2 regions of the Vibrio sp. 2033 genome follow, and region 2 is predicted to be linked to the other one. Evidence: predicted binding sites of a transcription regulator. Region 2 holds the regulator's gene; the other holds the start of a gene.

Region 1 (7,832 bases), on a different contig from region 2:
TCATTTTCTTAGCCATCTTGAGGCGGATAATTACTTTGACCAACTTCGAAAAACACTGCCATGGCACCAAGAACACATTACTATGTTCGGCAAGTCAGTACTTCAACCTCGCTTACAAGCGTGGCACGGTGATGCAGCATATACTTACTCAGGCTTAACCATGCAACCTCACCCTTGGACTCCTGAGTTAACTCAGTTGAAAGAGCGTTGTGAATCAGTTGCTGATGTCACTTTTAATTCTGTTCTCGCTAACTTATATCGACACGGCCAAGACTCAATGGGCTGGCACCAAGATAATGAACCAGAGTTAGGTAGAAACCCTGTTATCGCATCTTTGAACTTAGGTGAAACACGTCGATTTTTGCTTAGAAATTTACATTGTAAAACTGAGATTGAATACGAGCTTTCTCACGGCTCCTTACTGATTATGGCTGGCGAGCTCCAGCATCACTGGAAGCACTGCGTACCAAAAACCGCGAAAACCAAAGATGAACGTATCAACCTGACTTTTAGGCAAATTTTTAACTATTGACTCAGCTTTTACATTCTCAATTAATATTGATGGTAGGTTTAGGTTCAGGACTTCATAGGGAATGGATTTATGCGTATTAAACCTCTTAGCTTAGCGGTCTTACTCTCTTGCTCACTTACCTTTGCTGCTCAGGCATCACAGGAAGACGTACCGCTTCTCGATAATACTCAATCAGCGCAGTTGATTCGTAGTACCTACGAACAAGAACTGTTCACTTTCCCGGCGTTTAAAGAGGGCCATTTTGGCTTACGCATGTACCGCCAAACATTAGATGAGAAATATCACGCTGCCATTTGGACCGACATGGCACAAGTAGCCAGCCGGTTAAACCAATTTGCTAATGAAGTTGTTGAACCAGAAGACATCATTCTCTATTCATCTCAAAGGCTGACCACGTATCAAGAGAAAGAAACCGAACGAGGGCAGCGACGCTATACCGTGACTAAACACCATCCTGAGTACCTTTATCTTGGTGTGGATTTGCTTGGCGCAATGGCAAGAGCAAACGAATACGGCCTAAAGCATAAACAAGACAAAACGCTGAGAAAAATTATTAGGCGCTACGATTTCTCGCGTTACGTTACGGACAAAGAGATGATAGAAGCATGGGCAGCTCAGCTTGCAAACCAAGTCTACTGGCTTCGTCAGCTAGGAGAGCAAGATGTGGTCGAGGAATTCACTCAAACCTTCCGTGACACCTACCCCGACGATAAAGATAAGATGCTTTCAGCTCAGCAGTATTGGAACAAGCTCTATGGTATGACGCACATCATCTTTGCCGATTCACAGTATTATCAGGAGCGAGTAAGCGAGAAGAAACACCAATGGATTTATGATTACTTTCGCAACAACATCGACACTATCCTACTACGCGCCAAAGAAGACGTGATTGCGGAAGTCGGCATTTCGTTTTTGTTAGCAGGCTTGGACCATGATCCGGTCGTAAAGAAAACCCGCCAAGCCATTCGTCACGCAATCAACGCAGAAAAAGGGATGATTCCGTCGGTCGACGGTAACTTTGATCTCAAGTACGGCGAACACCGTAACGTGCTAGCCATCATGCTGCTCGATTGGAAAGGGGTACATAAAGCACCAACTTATCAAGAGCACCCAGAGGCTTTTAAATCGATACCTTACGGCTTAATGCCCAAGCCTTAGAAATAACAAAACCCGCCATTTAGGCGGGTTTTTAGTGTGTATCTTCAATCTAAATTAGAGAGAGATAAAAATGCCCGCTAAGCACGCACTCATCAGGTTAGCGAGTGTACCAGCAGCAACCGCTTTTAGGCCTAGACTTGCAACATCTTTGCGGCGCTCAGGTGCCATCACGCCGATAGAACCCAACTGAATCGCAATTGAGCCAATGTTCGCAAAACCACACAACGCAAAAGTGATAATAATTTGAGTATGCTCAGACAGTGTCGCTTTGTGCTGCACAAAATCGATAAACGCAACAAACTCATTCATCACCACTTTCTGACCAATGTATGAACCCGCAGCTAGAATTTCGTGGCTTGGCACACCAATCAACCACGCTAGAGGTGCAAACAAATAACCAAAAATCGCTTGTAGCGTTACGCCAGAGAAACCAAGTATCTCGCCCAAGTTTTCTAGCCCCGTGTTCACCATCGCGATAACACTCACGAAAGCGATAAGCATGGTACCAACAGCAACGGCAACTTTCATACCGCCCATGGCACCGCTTGCTAGCGCATCAATAACGTTACTTTCTTCTGATTTATCTAGCTCAATATTGTTGTAATCGCTTGGCGTTTGACGCTCAGGAACGATGATTTTTGCCATCATCAAACTACCTGGTGCTGCCATAAAGCTTGCCGCGATCAAGTATTTGAGGTCGACACCCAAACCAGCATAACCACCAAGCACACTGCCCGCCACTGAAGCCATACCACCAGCCATCACGGCAAACAGTTCAGAGCGAGTCATGTTAGAAAGAAATGGACGAATAAGAAGTGGTGACTCGCCTTGAGATAAGAAAATGTTCCCTGTTGCAACCAAAGACTCTGCTTTACTCGTACCCAAGAACTTCTGGATAGCGCCGCCAATAAATTGAATCACTTTTTGCATAATGCCCAAATAGTAAAGGGCGGAGATAAGAGCACTGAAGAAGATGATGATAGGAAGGACACGGATAGCGAAGATAAAGCCAGAAGAAGCGAGGTCACCAAAGAGGAATTTAATCCCTTCATCAGCAAAGCTGAGTAGCCCCGCGACACCATTACTTAAACTCGCCAGCGCCGCTTGACCCAACGGGAAATAGAGCACCAAAGCAGCAAACCCCATTTGTAGCATCAAGGCGCGAGATACAGTTTTCCAATTAATGGAAGAACGACCCTCAGAAAGTAGGAAAGCACAACCTAGCAGTGCAACAATACCAAATAGACTAAATAGAACACTCATGAGCTGGACCTACTAAACGTTGAAAAAGAAAAAAGAGCCAAAGGAATTGGCAGAAGAAAGGGACAACGCAGCGAGTGATAACTCACTTTTAGATCCAGAATGTAGACAGAACGAATAGTTCGACATCTTATTTTTACCTTATACAAGCAATTGAACGTAGCTGGTCCGGTCCGTGGGGTCATTCACTGCTGGCGAGCATGTTGCTTGGCCTGCTCCATGTGACGGCTTGTATGGGTAAGGGTCCTGAACAACTAAACCCTAATTCCCGCTTAAACGGGACGCAAGTATAGCCAACAAAAAGAGATATTCATCACATTTATTTACGCAAACGTTCAAGCGTTCAAAATTTAGGCAAAAGCACTCTTTTATCGTCATACCATTAGTAAAAGTAAGGAAATGAGGATAGGCGTTGATGGTAAAAAACATAAAAGTGACCAATAAATATGCAATCAAACTCGAAAGAGCCAAAATTCGTCATTTTGCTCTCGCCAACAGGTGGATTTTGGTTATAATTCGCGTTGCTTCTTTCGAGGCCTCTGAGTATTCAGAGCATCATGATGCCGAGATGGTGAAATTGGTAGACACGCTAGCATGAGGTGCTAGTGCCTTTGGTGTGAGGGTTCGAGTCCCTCTCTCGGCACCATTATCCTTCTTCCCTAATTTTGTTCGAGTGTAATGCAAAGTTCTAAGCAGGCAAGACAGTCTACAGATGCTCACCAACTTCTGAGTGAGCTTGCGGTTCACGCTTTATTACACCTGCACTTTAAAATTCACGCGTCCTCGCATGGCCTCTCCCTTAAAGAACGTAATGACTTACTTCAGAAATGGCTGAAACCAAAACTGAAGAGTAATCGCTATAAGCTGATTAAAAAGCCGTTAAAGTCTTTGACTCAGCAGGCAAAAGGTGAGAACGGAAATCTGGAAGTATTACTCGAGCGCTGCGTCGGTGCAGACAAACCCAGCAACCCTCAACCCGATCTAGATAGCTACTTGCTGCTGATCAACGAGATTGAGAAGAAACTGGGGACTACCGTGTTATTATCGCGACCGGAAGACGTCGACTTATCTCACGACCAACACGGCTGTTTGCTGTGTGTGCTTTCTGAGAACTTAAATCAGCACTTCGATGATAATAACGCCCTAATCGCTCCTATTTCGATGCTGTTCCGCGGACCAATGAGTCAACGCTCACTTTTCCTTGGCAGCATTTACGCCAGTGGTACCTTCAATTATGAAGTGCAGTATCAAGACGACCAGTTCGTTCGCATCACATTAGAGTTAGCGTAACTGTAACGCTAAGAAATAAACGAATCGAAAAAGGCCGTGAAACTCGCGGCCTTTTGCTTATCTAGATTTAAACTTGAGTTAATCGATCTCTTTAAATCGAGCAGTAAAGTGGCGCAGCACTGGTGGCTCGTACTCGAAAGTGAGCCCTTTTAACTCATGTGCACGATTTTTCAGTTCGATAATCGCATCCGCAATGTAATCCATATGATCGTTTGTGTAGACACGACGTGGAATGGTCAAACGCATCAACTCAAGCTCTGACGCTTTTTGTTTACCCGTTTCCGGATCTCGACCAAGCAGCAACGATCCTATCTCTACTGCTCGAATACCCGCTTCCAAGTACAAAGCATTACACAATACCTGCGCAGGAAACTGATCCGCTGGAATATGTGGCAAAATCTTAGCGGCATCCACAAACACCGCATGACCACCCGTTGGGTATTGAATCGGAATACCGCCTTCACGTAAGCGCTCACCTAAGTATTGAACTTGGCTAATTCTATAGTGAAGAAAATCCTCATCCGCGGCTTCATACAAACCGCGAGCGAGCGCTTCCATATCACGCCCAGCCATGCCGCCGTATGTCACAAATCCTTCCATGGGTACGCAGCGCGTCTGCACCGCCTGGAACAAATCCTTATGATCACGAATACAACACATGCCACCAATGTTTACCATCGGGTCTTTCTTAGCTGACATGGTGAGCATATCACCGTACTGGTACATCTCACGGATGATTTCCAGAATCGATTTATTCTCGTAACCCGCTTCACGCTGCTTGATAAAGTAGGCGTTCTCACAGTAACGAGCCGAGTCAATCACCACTGGAATATCGTACTTGGTTGCAATCTCGTACACACTGCGCATGTTTTCCATCGACACAGGCTGACCACCGGAGCTATTACAAGTAATCGTGGTGATAATTGCACAGATGTTATTCGAACCGTGCGCTTCAATTGTTGCCACCAGCTTATCGATATCAAAATTGCCCTTCCAATCATAAGGCGTAGTGGTGTCGAATGCTTCTTCCGTTACCACGTTAATCGCTTTACCGCCATTGAGTTCAATGTGACCCGCTGTGGTATCAAAATGGTAGTTCGAGATAAATACTGGCGTTTCGCCACCACGCACCTGACGCATACGCTCAATCAAAGCGGGGAACAAAATTTGCTCGGCACCACGCCCTTGGTGTGCAGGCACGGTGAGCTTATAACCGAAGAAGTGCTCCACTGCATCACACAGGTTGTAGTAATTTCGACTCCCCGCATAGGATTCATCCCCCATCATGATGCCAGCCCACTGATTATCACTCATGGCACCAGTGCCAGAGTCAGTCAGCAAATCGATATAAACATCATCACTACGAAGAAGAAATGGATTATAGCCCGCTTCTTTTAACGCGACTTCACGGTCTGCCAAAGTCGTCATTTTGATTGGCTCAACCATTTTGATACGAAAAGGTTCTGGAATACGTTTCATTGTTAATTTCCTTATACGCATTGCCCTACGCAGTTTCACGTAAGACTAAAAAACAAATAGATAGAATGCTTTTCAATGCGATTGCATTGAGGAAATCAACGAGAAGAGATTTTACTAAGAAGAGACAAGCAGTAGTCTAGGTTATACCAGAACGACAGCACCAAACGGCTATCGAGAATATCCTTTATTCTCATCGTCTTCGTCCTCCTGATAAAAATAAAAAGTCAGAAACCCCATGTCTCTGACCTTTTCAATATAGTGTAGTTTTCAATCAACTTTCAGTGAGGTTACCCTCATTTTAAGAAGGTCTCGCCCTTTTCATTCTGCGTTTGATATTACTTTCTTTGACTAGGTAATCGAAAAGTGGCGCGAATAAGTTAGCAAATAGAATCGCTAACATGATGCCTTCTGGATAAGCCGGGTTCAGCACTCGGATAAAAATCGTCATCACGCCGATTAATACTCCGTATGCCCATTTCCCGTTATTGGTAAAAGCTGCCGAGACAGGGTCTGTCGCCATAAAGAAGGTACCAAACGCAACCCCACCAATCACGAAGTGCCAGTAGAACGGCATGGAAAACATGGGGTTAGAGTCTGAACCGATCGCATTCAATAGTAATGAAGCTCCGATTAAACCGACCAACACGCCCGCAACAATTCTCCACGACGCAATCTTCATAAAGATGAGAACCAAGCCTGTTAGTGCGATCAACAACGTGGAGACTTCACCCATTGAGCCTGGTAAATTACCAACAAAAGCATCTCCCCATGAAATTGTTTGTCCTGTCATATTATTTATCAAAGCACTTTGCCCGCCTTCATACCATTGACTAAGTGGAGTAGCGCCAGAGTAACCATCAGCCGCGACCCACACAGCACCACCGGACATGTTGGCAGGATAGGCAAAGTATAAGAACGCGCGCCCTGCCAGAGCTGGGTTTAGGAAGTTTCGTCCAGTACCACCGAAAATCTCCTTCGCCACAACAATACCGAAAGTGATACCTAAAGCCGCTTGCCATAGTGGAATTGTCGGAGGAAGGATCAGCGCAAAGAGTATAGAGCTGACAAAAAAGCCTTCATTTACCTCATGCTTTCGCACAATAGCAAACAGAACTTCCCAGAAACCACCAACGATAAACACCGTCGCATAAACCGGGAGAAAGTAAGTAGCACCAAGCCACATTTTACTTCCCCACCCCGCTTGTGAAACCGCATCTAACGAGCCCCATACCCAACTCAGTTGCCATGAAGAAACAAGCGCTTGCTGAGCTGAGGCTTGATCCATTCCATACAACAAGGCATCACTCGCTTGCTGGCCTATGTTGTACATACCCCAGAACATGGCAGGGAAGACCGCCAGCCACACCATGATCATAATACGTTTTAAATCGATGCTATCTCGAACGTGAGTCATGCCCTGGTTTACCTTACCAGGCGTGTAAAAAATGGTTTCGACAGCTTCGAAAAGTGGGTAGAACTTGTGATACTTCCCACCTGGGCCAAACTTAGGTGTCGCTTTCTCAAAGTAGTGTTTAAGGCTCATAACAACTCCTCCTTTGTTTAAAAGATGGTACGCACTGCCGTAAAAAGCGATCGTTTTTTAATCTCTTAGCCTTCCTTCTTCGTATTCCATTTTGTTCGTCGCTCTTCCCTCATCTCTTCTAATTCGGCGAACTGTTAATTCGAAACTTAAAAGGGAATGCCCATGGATACACTCGCCATCGATTTAGCCAGATTCCAATTTGCCTTTACTGTCTCTTTCCACATCATTTTTCCAGCGTTTACGATTGGTTTGGCAAGTTACCTCGCCGTGTTAGAGGGCTTGTACTTAAAAACGGGCAACAAACAGTACATGCAAATCTATAAGTACTGGCTCAAAATCTTTGCCATCAGTTTTGGTATGGGTGTGGTGAGTGGCATCGTGTTGAGCTATCAATTCGGTACTAACTGGAGCGTGTTTGCCGACAAAACAGGCCCAATCCTAGGCCCGCTAATGGGTTATGAAGTTTTTACTGCGTTTTTCCTCGAAGCTGGTTTTTTAGGCGTGATGCTTTTCGGTATGGATAAGGTAGGCAAGAAGCTTCACTTCGCCGCGACTTGTATTGTTGCATTC
Region 2 (7,832 bases):
AGGGTAATTCACCATTCTGGCAATGGCTTCAAGAGCATTTCTTCTCTATCGATTTCACGCTTGCAGATTACCTGACAGGCATCGGCAAGAAAGGCTTTATCGCCGACTTGATGCCGAAACTGCCTATTTACATCAACCTGCTCAGCCCAGAAGCGCAAGCCGTGATTGGTCAAGTACATGACAACACGCGTCCAGCGCTGAAGCTGCTTGAGCGTGAAGGTTTTACCAACCGAGGCTACGTCGACATCTTCGATGGTGGCCCAACGGTTGAGTGTGATCTGCGTAATATTGAGTCGGTACGTCATTCATTCCGCGCGCAAGTCAAAATCTCTGGACATTCCAGCACACAAGACTTCTTGATGTGTAATTCATCTTTCGAGAACTTCCGTGCGACAGTCACTAAAGCGGCGTATGACGCAGAAACACAAAGCGTAATGATCGCACCAGACGTTGCGGATGCACTTTCGGTTGAAGAAGGGGATTTCGTTCGCCTTCTTCCGCAGTAACAGACGACAGAATTTAAGGATAGAAACAATGACACATTGGATTGCAGGTGAATGGGTACAAGGTCAGGGTGAAGCATTTACGTCTCTGTCGCCGTACAACCAAGAAGTGATCTGGCAAGGCAAAGGTGCAACGGCAGAGCAGGTGAACCAGGCGGTATCTGCAGCGCGTGAAGCGTTTATTGACTGGAAAAAGCGTCCATTTTCAGAGCGTGAGGCAATCGTGTTGGCTTTTGCGGAGAAAGTAAAAGAGAACAGCGAAAAAATCGCCGAAGTGATTGCCAAAGAAACCGGTAAGCCGATTTGGGAAACGCGCACTGAAGCAGCAGCCATGGCAGGTAAAATTGCCATTTCGATTCGCGCTTATCATGACCGCACTGGTGAGGCGAGCCGTGAAGCAGCAGGCAACCAAATCGTATTGCGCCACCGCCCATTGGGCGTGATGGCGGTGTTTGGTCCTTACAACTTCCCAGGCCACCTACCAAATGGTCACATTGTGCCTGCGCTACTGGCTGGTAACACGGTAGTCTTCAAACCGTCTGAGCAAACGCCATGGACGGGTGAATTGGCGATGAAGCTATGGGAAGAAGCCGGTCTGCCGAAAGGCGTGATTAACCTTGTTCAAGGCGCGAAAGAAACTGGTATCGCCCTAGCTGACGCAAAAGGCATTGATGGCGTACTGTTTACGGGTAGCGCGAATACGGGGCATGTATTACACCGTCAATTTGCGGGTCAACCAGGCAAGATGCTCGCACTAGAAATGGGTGGTAATAACCCGATGGTGATCTCTGATAAATATGGTGATTTGGATGCCACGGTTTACACCATCATCCAGTCAGCGTTTATCAGTGCTGGGCAGCGTTGTACGTGTGCTCGTCGTTTGTATGTGCCATTGGGTGAAAAAGGCGATGCGCTTATCACCAAACTCGTTGAAGCGACACGCAATATTCGCGTAGACCAACCATTTGCAGAACCTGCGCCATTTATGGGACCGCAAATTTCGGTCGCGGCAGCCAAGTTTATTCTTGATGCACAAGCTAATCTACAGTCTCTTGGCGGTGAAAGCTTGATTGAAGCGAAAGCAGGAGAGGCGGCGTTTGTTTCTCCTGGTATCATTGATGTAACGAACATTGCTGAGTTACCAGATGAAGAATACTTCGGCCCACTTCTGCAAGTGGTGCGCTACGAAGGATTAGACAAAGCCGTGGCGCTAGCAAACGATACGCGCTTTGGCTTATCTGCTGGTTTGGTTTCAACCGACGACCAAGAATGGGAATACTTCGTTGACCACATTCGTGCAGGAATCGTGAACCGTAACCGCCAGCTTACTGGTGCAAGCGGTGATGCGCCATTTGGTGGTCCGGGGGCGTCGGGTAACTTGCGCCCAAGCGCTTACTACGCAGCAGATTACTGTGCGTACCCAATGGCATCAATGGAAGGTCAAGAAACTGTCTTGCCTGCAACATTGAGTCCAGGTGTAGTGCTATAAGTTTTAATAATAGAGTCGCAACTATGCATTGCGGCTCACCTTGCCGGCGCATCATTTAGGTATGGGTTGTAGTGATCGTTGGCAGAACACGAAAAGTGAGCAAAGACTCGGAAAAGCGTGTTGACTGACTGGCATTTACCGTCACAGGTTGATGGTTGCTCGTTCATTATTCTGGACAACTTTTGTTGTGAACGAGCAGCCAACTTCCGCTTACCTTTAAACTCTACATCTCGTAACAAGGAGTCGTTATGACGCCCGATGTGTTATTTGAATCGCTATGGCAAGATTACATTCAACGTCTTTGCCCTTCGGCGGCTAAAGTGCATCAGCTGCTTCAAGAAGATGAGCCTCTGATTAATGATCATATAGCTTTACGTACCTTCAATATCGCGCCTCTTGGTATTGAAACTCTAGCTAAGCCATTTGTAGCTATCGGTTACAAGGCGTGTGGTGATTACGTTTTCGAAAGCAAAAAGCTGGTTGCTAAGCACTATGAGCACCCAGATCCGAAGCAACCTAAAGTATTTATTAGTGAGCTAAAAGTTGAAGAGTGCTCTCCTGAGCTACAAGAGATTGTGAAAAATTTGATGGCACAAGTCGATGTTGACAAGCTGAACGATAGCGCATTCTTACATGGTGGACGCTTGTGGGATTTAAGCTTTGCTGATTACCAAACGTTGGCTAAAGAAAGTGAGTACGCATCTTGGCTTGCGGCGCATGGTTACGGAGCAAACCACTTCACGGTGAGCGTTAACCAGCTCAATGAATATGAAGAAGTGAAGCAGGTAAACGATCATCTGCGTACCGCTGGGTTTACCATTAATGAAAATGGTGGTGAAGTGAAGGGCACTCCTGAGGTGTTGCTAGAGCAGTCATCGACCATGGCAGATAAAGTAGCGGTTCGTTTTAGCGAAGGCACTGAAATTATCCCTGGCGGGTTTTATGAATTTGCTAAGCGCTATCCGATGGAAAATGGTGATTTGTACCCAGGTTTCGTGGCCGCTTCAGCTGACAAAATCTTTGAAAGTACGAATGGCTAAGTTTTAGGGTTAACCTGTTAAGCTTACTCATTAGTGTTCGCTGCACCCTATCTCATTTGGTCATGAGCAAATAAAAAGCCACCAATGTTGCCATTGGTGGCTTTTATAATTTTGTTCGTGTCACTCTAGTTTGAGATTAACGAGTACCGTAAACCACGATGGTTTTACCGTGAGCAGAGATTAGGTTCTGCTCTTCTAGCATCTTCAAGATACGACCTACTGTCTCACGAGAACAGCCAACAATTTGACCGATTTCTTGACGAGTGATCTTGATTTGCATGCCGTCTGGGTGAGTCATTGCGTCTGGTTGTTTTGCAAGGTTCAGAAGCGTCTGAGCGATACGACCAGTTACGTCTAGGAACGCCAGGTCACCCACTTTTTGGCTAGTTACTTGAAGACGACGAGCCATCTGCGCAGAAAGACGCATTAGGATGTCTGGGTTTACTTGGATAAGCTGACGGAACTTCTTGAAAGAAATTTCAGCAACTTCACAAGGAGATTTAGCACGAACCCAAGCTGTGCGCTCTTGGTCTTCCTCGAATAGACCAAGTTCACCAATAAAGTCTCCTTGGTTTAGGTAAGAAAGGATCATCTCCTTACCTTCTTCGTCTTTGATAAGAACCGCAACAGAACCTTTAACGATGTAGTACAAAGTTTCTGCCTTTTCGCCCGCGTGAATTAGCGTGCTCTTTGAAGGGTACTTATGAATATGACAGTGTGAAAGAAACCACTCTAATGTTGGGTCGGTTTGAGGTTTACCTAGAACCATAATATCTCACTTCCTCTGCAGGGTACGCTTGCGCTATCCATATTTTAGCTAAGCCTGAATTAGGCCTACTAGAATAAGAGCACTTTTTATATGCTGCAAGCTCTCTTGTGTTTCGGTAAGAAATAGTATCCTTTTTCGAAAACGATTTCTTGATTTTAATCGTGCCATGATTGAGATTTTGTAAGCAAAACTGTGCACATGATCACGGTATGAAAAGTAAACATCTTCGCAGGCAGGTTTTTAGCCAATTTTCCCTGTTTCGATGAGCTGTTGTAGGATAGGCCGAACTATGAGCTCCATTGCAAAGCTCATCTTACCGCCGGGTACGACAATCGTGTTGTGGCGTGACATGAATGAGCCATCAATCATGGCCAGCAGATATGGGAAGTCGACATTCTTGATACCGCGTAGGCGAATCACCACAAAACTCTCATCCAAACTAGGGATGCCTTTTGCATTAAGTGGGTTGGAAGTATCAACGGTCGGTACGCGCTGGAAGTTGATGTGAGTACGAGAAAACTGCGGAGTGATATAGTTGAGGTAATCGTCCATGGATCGCACGATTGAGTCCATCACCGCTTCACGCGAATGGCCGCGATCGCGAGTGTCACGTACGAATTTTTGGATCCACTCTAAGTTCACAATCGGCACCATGCCAATTAAGAAATCCACATGTTGAGCAACATTAACATCGCCATCGACCACGCCACCATGTAACCCTTCATAAAACAGCACGTCGCTGTTTTCGGGTAAGTCTTGCCACGGTGTAAACGTGCCTGGCATTTGATTGTAGGGAACCGCTTCGTCAAACGTGTGCAGATAACGGCGCACGCTGCCAGTACCGTCATGCCCGAACTTACGGAAAAACTCTTCTAATCCCGGGAAGTCATTAGCTTGTGGGCCAAAGTAGCTAATGTGTCGACCTTGCTCGCGGGCTTTGCGAATTTCGATGTCCATTTCTGGGCGAGTAAAGCGATGGAAGCTATCGCCTTCAACCCATGCGGGTTTAACGTTCATCATATTGAACATTTTACGGAAGGCTTCAGATGTAGTGGTCGTGCCGGCACCGGACGAACCAGTAACCGCAATAATTGGGTGTTTAGCTGACATGACAAACCTTGTCGAAAATTACTTACCTGTAATGTGCAGTAGAGTTACTACTGCACGGTCGATATCCCACTATAGCACGTAACAATACCTTGTCATCGAGTGGGATACGGTAAAATGTGAAGGGTCTAAAATTTTGTTTTATGCTGAATATCGACGGTTTCGTGTAGCTCAGAGAACACGATAACCGCTTCACCTTTTTCCAATTGAGCTTTAACTTGATCAATTTTGTCTTGCAAAGAAACCTCGACGGTTCCGTAATCCGTTCCTTCGCGTAAGACGAATTCACGAATTAAGTTTTCCAATGTTTCCGGCGCAATGTCTTGCCATGGAATGATCATAAATACCTCTAACTTTTATGATGAGCGGCTAGTTTACTGCGTTCGTTGCTTGGATACAGCAGAAAGGTAATCTGCGGCGATACTTTCGTAATACGCGGGCAGCGCTTCCTCCAACCAAAACTTAGGTTTTAACGCCGTTCCTGTTAGGAAGCCAACATGGCCACCGTGTTCAAAGAGACGGTAATCAATGTTATCTGGCAGAACAAACTTCGGGATCACATCGTCGGTCATGAACGGATCGTCTTTGGCATGGATGATCAGTGTGGGTAGCGTGATTTGCTGTAGTTTACTTAAGCCAGAGCATTGGTCGTAATAATCTTGTGCGTCTTTGAAGCCATGCAATGGTGCCGTAATCAAATCATCGAATTCATACAATCGTGTGACACGTTTTATTGAGTTGTAGGACAGCGCAAGCTCGCCATGCAGTAGATGATGCTTTTGTAACGCGTTACGTTTCAGTGAAGAAAGCAGATAACGGCGATACACTTTTGAAAAGCCTTGTTCTATACGGTTTGCACACGCCGCTAGGTCTAAAGGCGCAGAGATAATAGTCGCTGCATTCAAAATAGGGTGGTCTTTATATTGGGCTAAATAATTCGCCAACATGTTACCGCCAAGAGAAATACCAACTGCAACTTTGGGATTATCAGGAAAACGTTGTTCAAGGTGCTCTAGGAAGTAACGAGCATCCGTCACTTCACCCGAGTGGTAAGCTCGTGCTTTTTTGTTTGGTTTACCGCTGCAGCCACGAAAATGCATCATCACCGACAGCCATCCAGATTGAGCAAATGCATTCATTAACCCATTGGCATAAGGGCTATAGAAGCACCCCTCTAATCCATGAAATAAAACAAAAATCGGCTTTTTTTGTGCAGGCTCTTGGGTTGGGTCCTCGCTCCACGCGAGATCGAGAAAGTCGCCATCGGATGTATCGAGGGTTTGCCAAATCGGCGTAAATAACGCTTTTTTGCGAATAAAACGCGGCAAAAGCGTTTGGAGATGCGGGTTTTTGATCCCGGCGGCTGCGAAAAATTGTGTCATACCTAACTGCTCTTATGCGGTCCTTCGGTGTCCGTTGAAGAACTTATTAATATAATCCTTTATAAAGATTATAGGTATTCTACAGATTTATGGGCGTTTTGGTGGTTGAATGTTTGGCACCGGAATAGCAAAGGCTTGCTGCAAATGCTCCCCACCGAGTTGACGACAGTATCTCAACGTCAGTGGGTCACCATCATTTTTGAGTAGTGCAAGTGAGTTAATGCAGTCCACCAAATCCGCTTGTTGCTGCTTTTCTAGTTGCAGCTCAAACTGCAAGGTCTCACGATACAAAGCGTCATTGACTTGAGACTTAAGGTGGCGACGAAGGTCGCGAAAGGAGTGAAGTAAAGTTTCGCTCCTACCTAGACAGTCTTGCACCAAGGGCCAGTCTTTTTCTTGGAAAATGAGTTGCTGCTCATCGAGCCATCTGAGCAGCAGGAGTAGGTTCACGTTACCGTGGTAGTTGTTCTGTAATGATAAACACGCCTCTTTCACTTCTCGCACACCATAAAATTGCAGACTAAACTGCCAAAGGTGTTCTAGGGTGAGTGTGTATTCAGCGTGTTGATTACTCATTGATTAAACTCTAGCTCCATCTGCTCCAACGTTTCTTGAGCAGACATCCATTCCATTTCAATTTCTTCGAGCTCAGCTTTACTGGAAGCTTGAAGTGCCAGCACTTGGTTAAGTTTAGCTTTATTTTCGGCCGCATACAGTGAGTTGTCCGCCAATTGTTCTTCAGCTTCGGCCAGTGCAGCACCTAACTTATCCATTTTATTTTCTAGTTGTGTCAGCGTTTTGCGAATTGGCGCTGTCTGTTTTCGAAACTCTGCATCGCGACGTTTTTGCTCTTTCTTCGCAGCTGCGCTGTTGGCCGTATCTTTGCTTGGCTGCGCAGCCTGCGCTTCTTTGCGTTCCGCTCTTTGTTGTTCGGTTAACCATTTATAATAGTCATTTAAATCACCGTCGAACGGAGCAACTTGTCGATCATGCACTAAATACAAGTCATCGGTCGTAGCGCGCAGTAAATAGCGGTCGTGCGAAACAATCACCATCGCACCTTCGAATGTTTGCAGTGCCATCGTAAGTGCTTGGCGCATGTCCAAGTCTAAGTGGTTGGTCGGTTCATCAAGTAGCAACAGGTTTGGCTTTTGCCACACAATTAAAGCCAATACCAAACGGGCTTTTTCGCCACCAGAAAACGGCGCAACTTTTTCTAGTGCTTTGTCACCTTGGAAGCCAAAGCTACCTAGGTAATCACGTAGCTGCTGTTCGGTTTGATCGGGTGCGATTTGCATCATGTGTTGCAGCGGCGTTTCTTCAGGGTGAAGCGTTTCTAACTGGTGCTGAGCGAAGTAACCAATTTTCACGCCTTGTGAGTAAGTTAGGTCACCACCTTGCGCGTTAAGTTCACCAGAGAGCAGCTTGATTAATGTCGATTTACCCGCACCATTACGGCCGAGTAGACCAATACGACTGCCAGGAACCAAGTTCAAGCGGATCTTCTCTAAGATGAGGTTGTCACCGTAACCTGCAGATACT

The links. The regulator CRP, encoded in region 2, controls carbon source genes, mostly activating them, when cyclic AMP is high. The targets are predictions, from matches to a motif close to TGTGANNNNNNTCACA.
Region 1: R7P74_RS19575 (NupC/NupG family nucleoside CNT transporter) is a predicted target of CRP. The motif match lies at 3,025-3,040, and genes of this name have one in related genera.

What each region holds. Positions count from the first base shown of each region.
Region 1 is NZ_JAWOVC010000018.1:43,636-51,467, forward strand. Features, by position in the region: gene R7P74_RS19565 (alpha-ketoglutarate-dependent dioxygenase AlkB family protein) at 1-532, shown strand, start outside; gene R7P74_RS19570 (DUF3541 domain-containing protein) at 602-1,690, shown strand; gene R7P74_RS19575 (NupC/NupG family nucleoside CNT transporter) at 1,745-2,953, opposite strand; gene R7P74_RS19580 (hypothetical protein) at 3,366-3,548, shown strand; tRNA gene R7P74_RS19585 (tRNA-Leu) at 3,513-3,596, shown strand; gene R7P74_RS19590 (DUF2913 family protein) at 3,629-4,240, shown strand; gene R7P74_RS19595 (tryptophanase) at 4,319-5,719, opposite strand; gene R7P74_RS19600 (NADH:ubiquinone reductase (Na(+)-transporting) subunit B) at 6,018-7,262, opposite strand; gene R7P74_RS19605 (cytochrome ubiquinol oxidase subunit I) at 7,425-7,832, shown strand, end outside.
Region 2 is NZ_JAWOVC010000025.1:13,114-20,945, reverse strand. Features, by position in the region: gene astA (arginine N-succinyltransferase) at 1-506, shown strand, start outside; gene astD (succinylglutamate-semialdehyde dehydrogenase) at 535-1,992, shown strand; gene R7P74_RS21770 (DUF1338 domain-containing protein) at 2,241-3,032, shown strand; gene crp (cAMP-activated global transcriptional regulator CRP) at 3,169-3,801, opposite strand; gene R7P74_RS21760 (phosphoribulokinase) at 4,042-4,911, opposite strand; gene R7P74_RS21755 (YheU family protein) at 5,037-5,249, opposite strand; gene R7P74_RS21750 (hydrolase) at 5,283-6,290, opposite strand; gene R7P74_RS21745 (TIGR02444 family protein) at 6,378-6,866, opposite strand; gene R7P74_RS21740 (ABC transporter ATP-binding protein) at 6,863-7,832, opposite strand, start outside.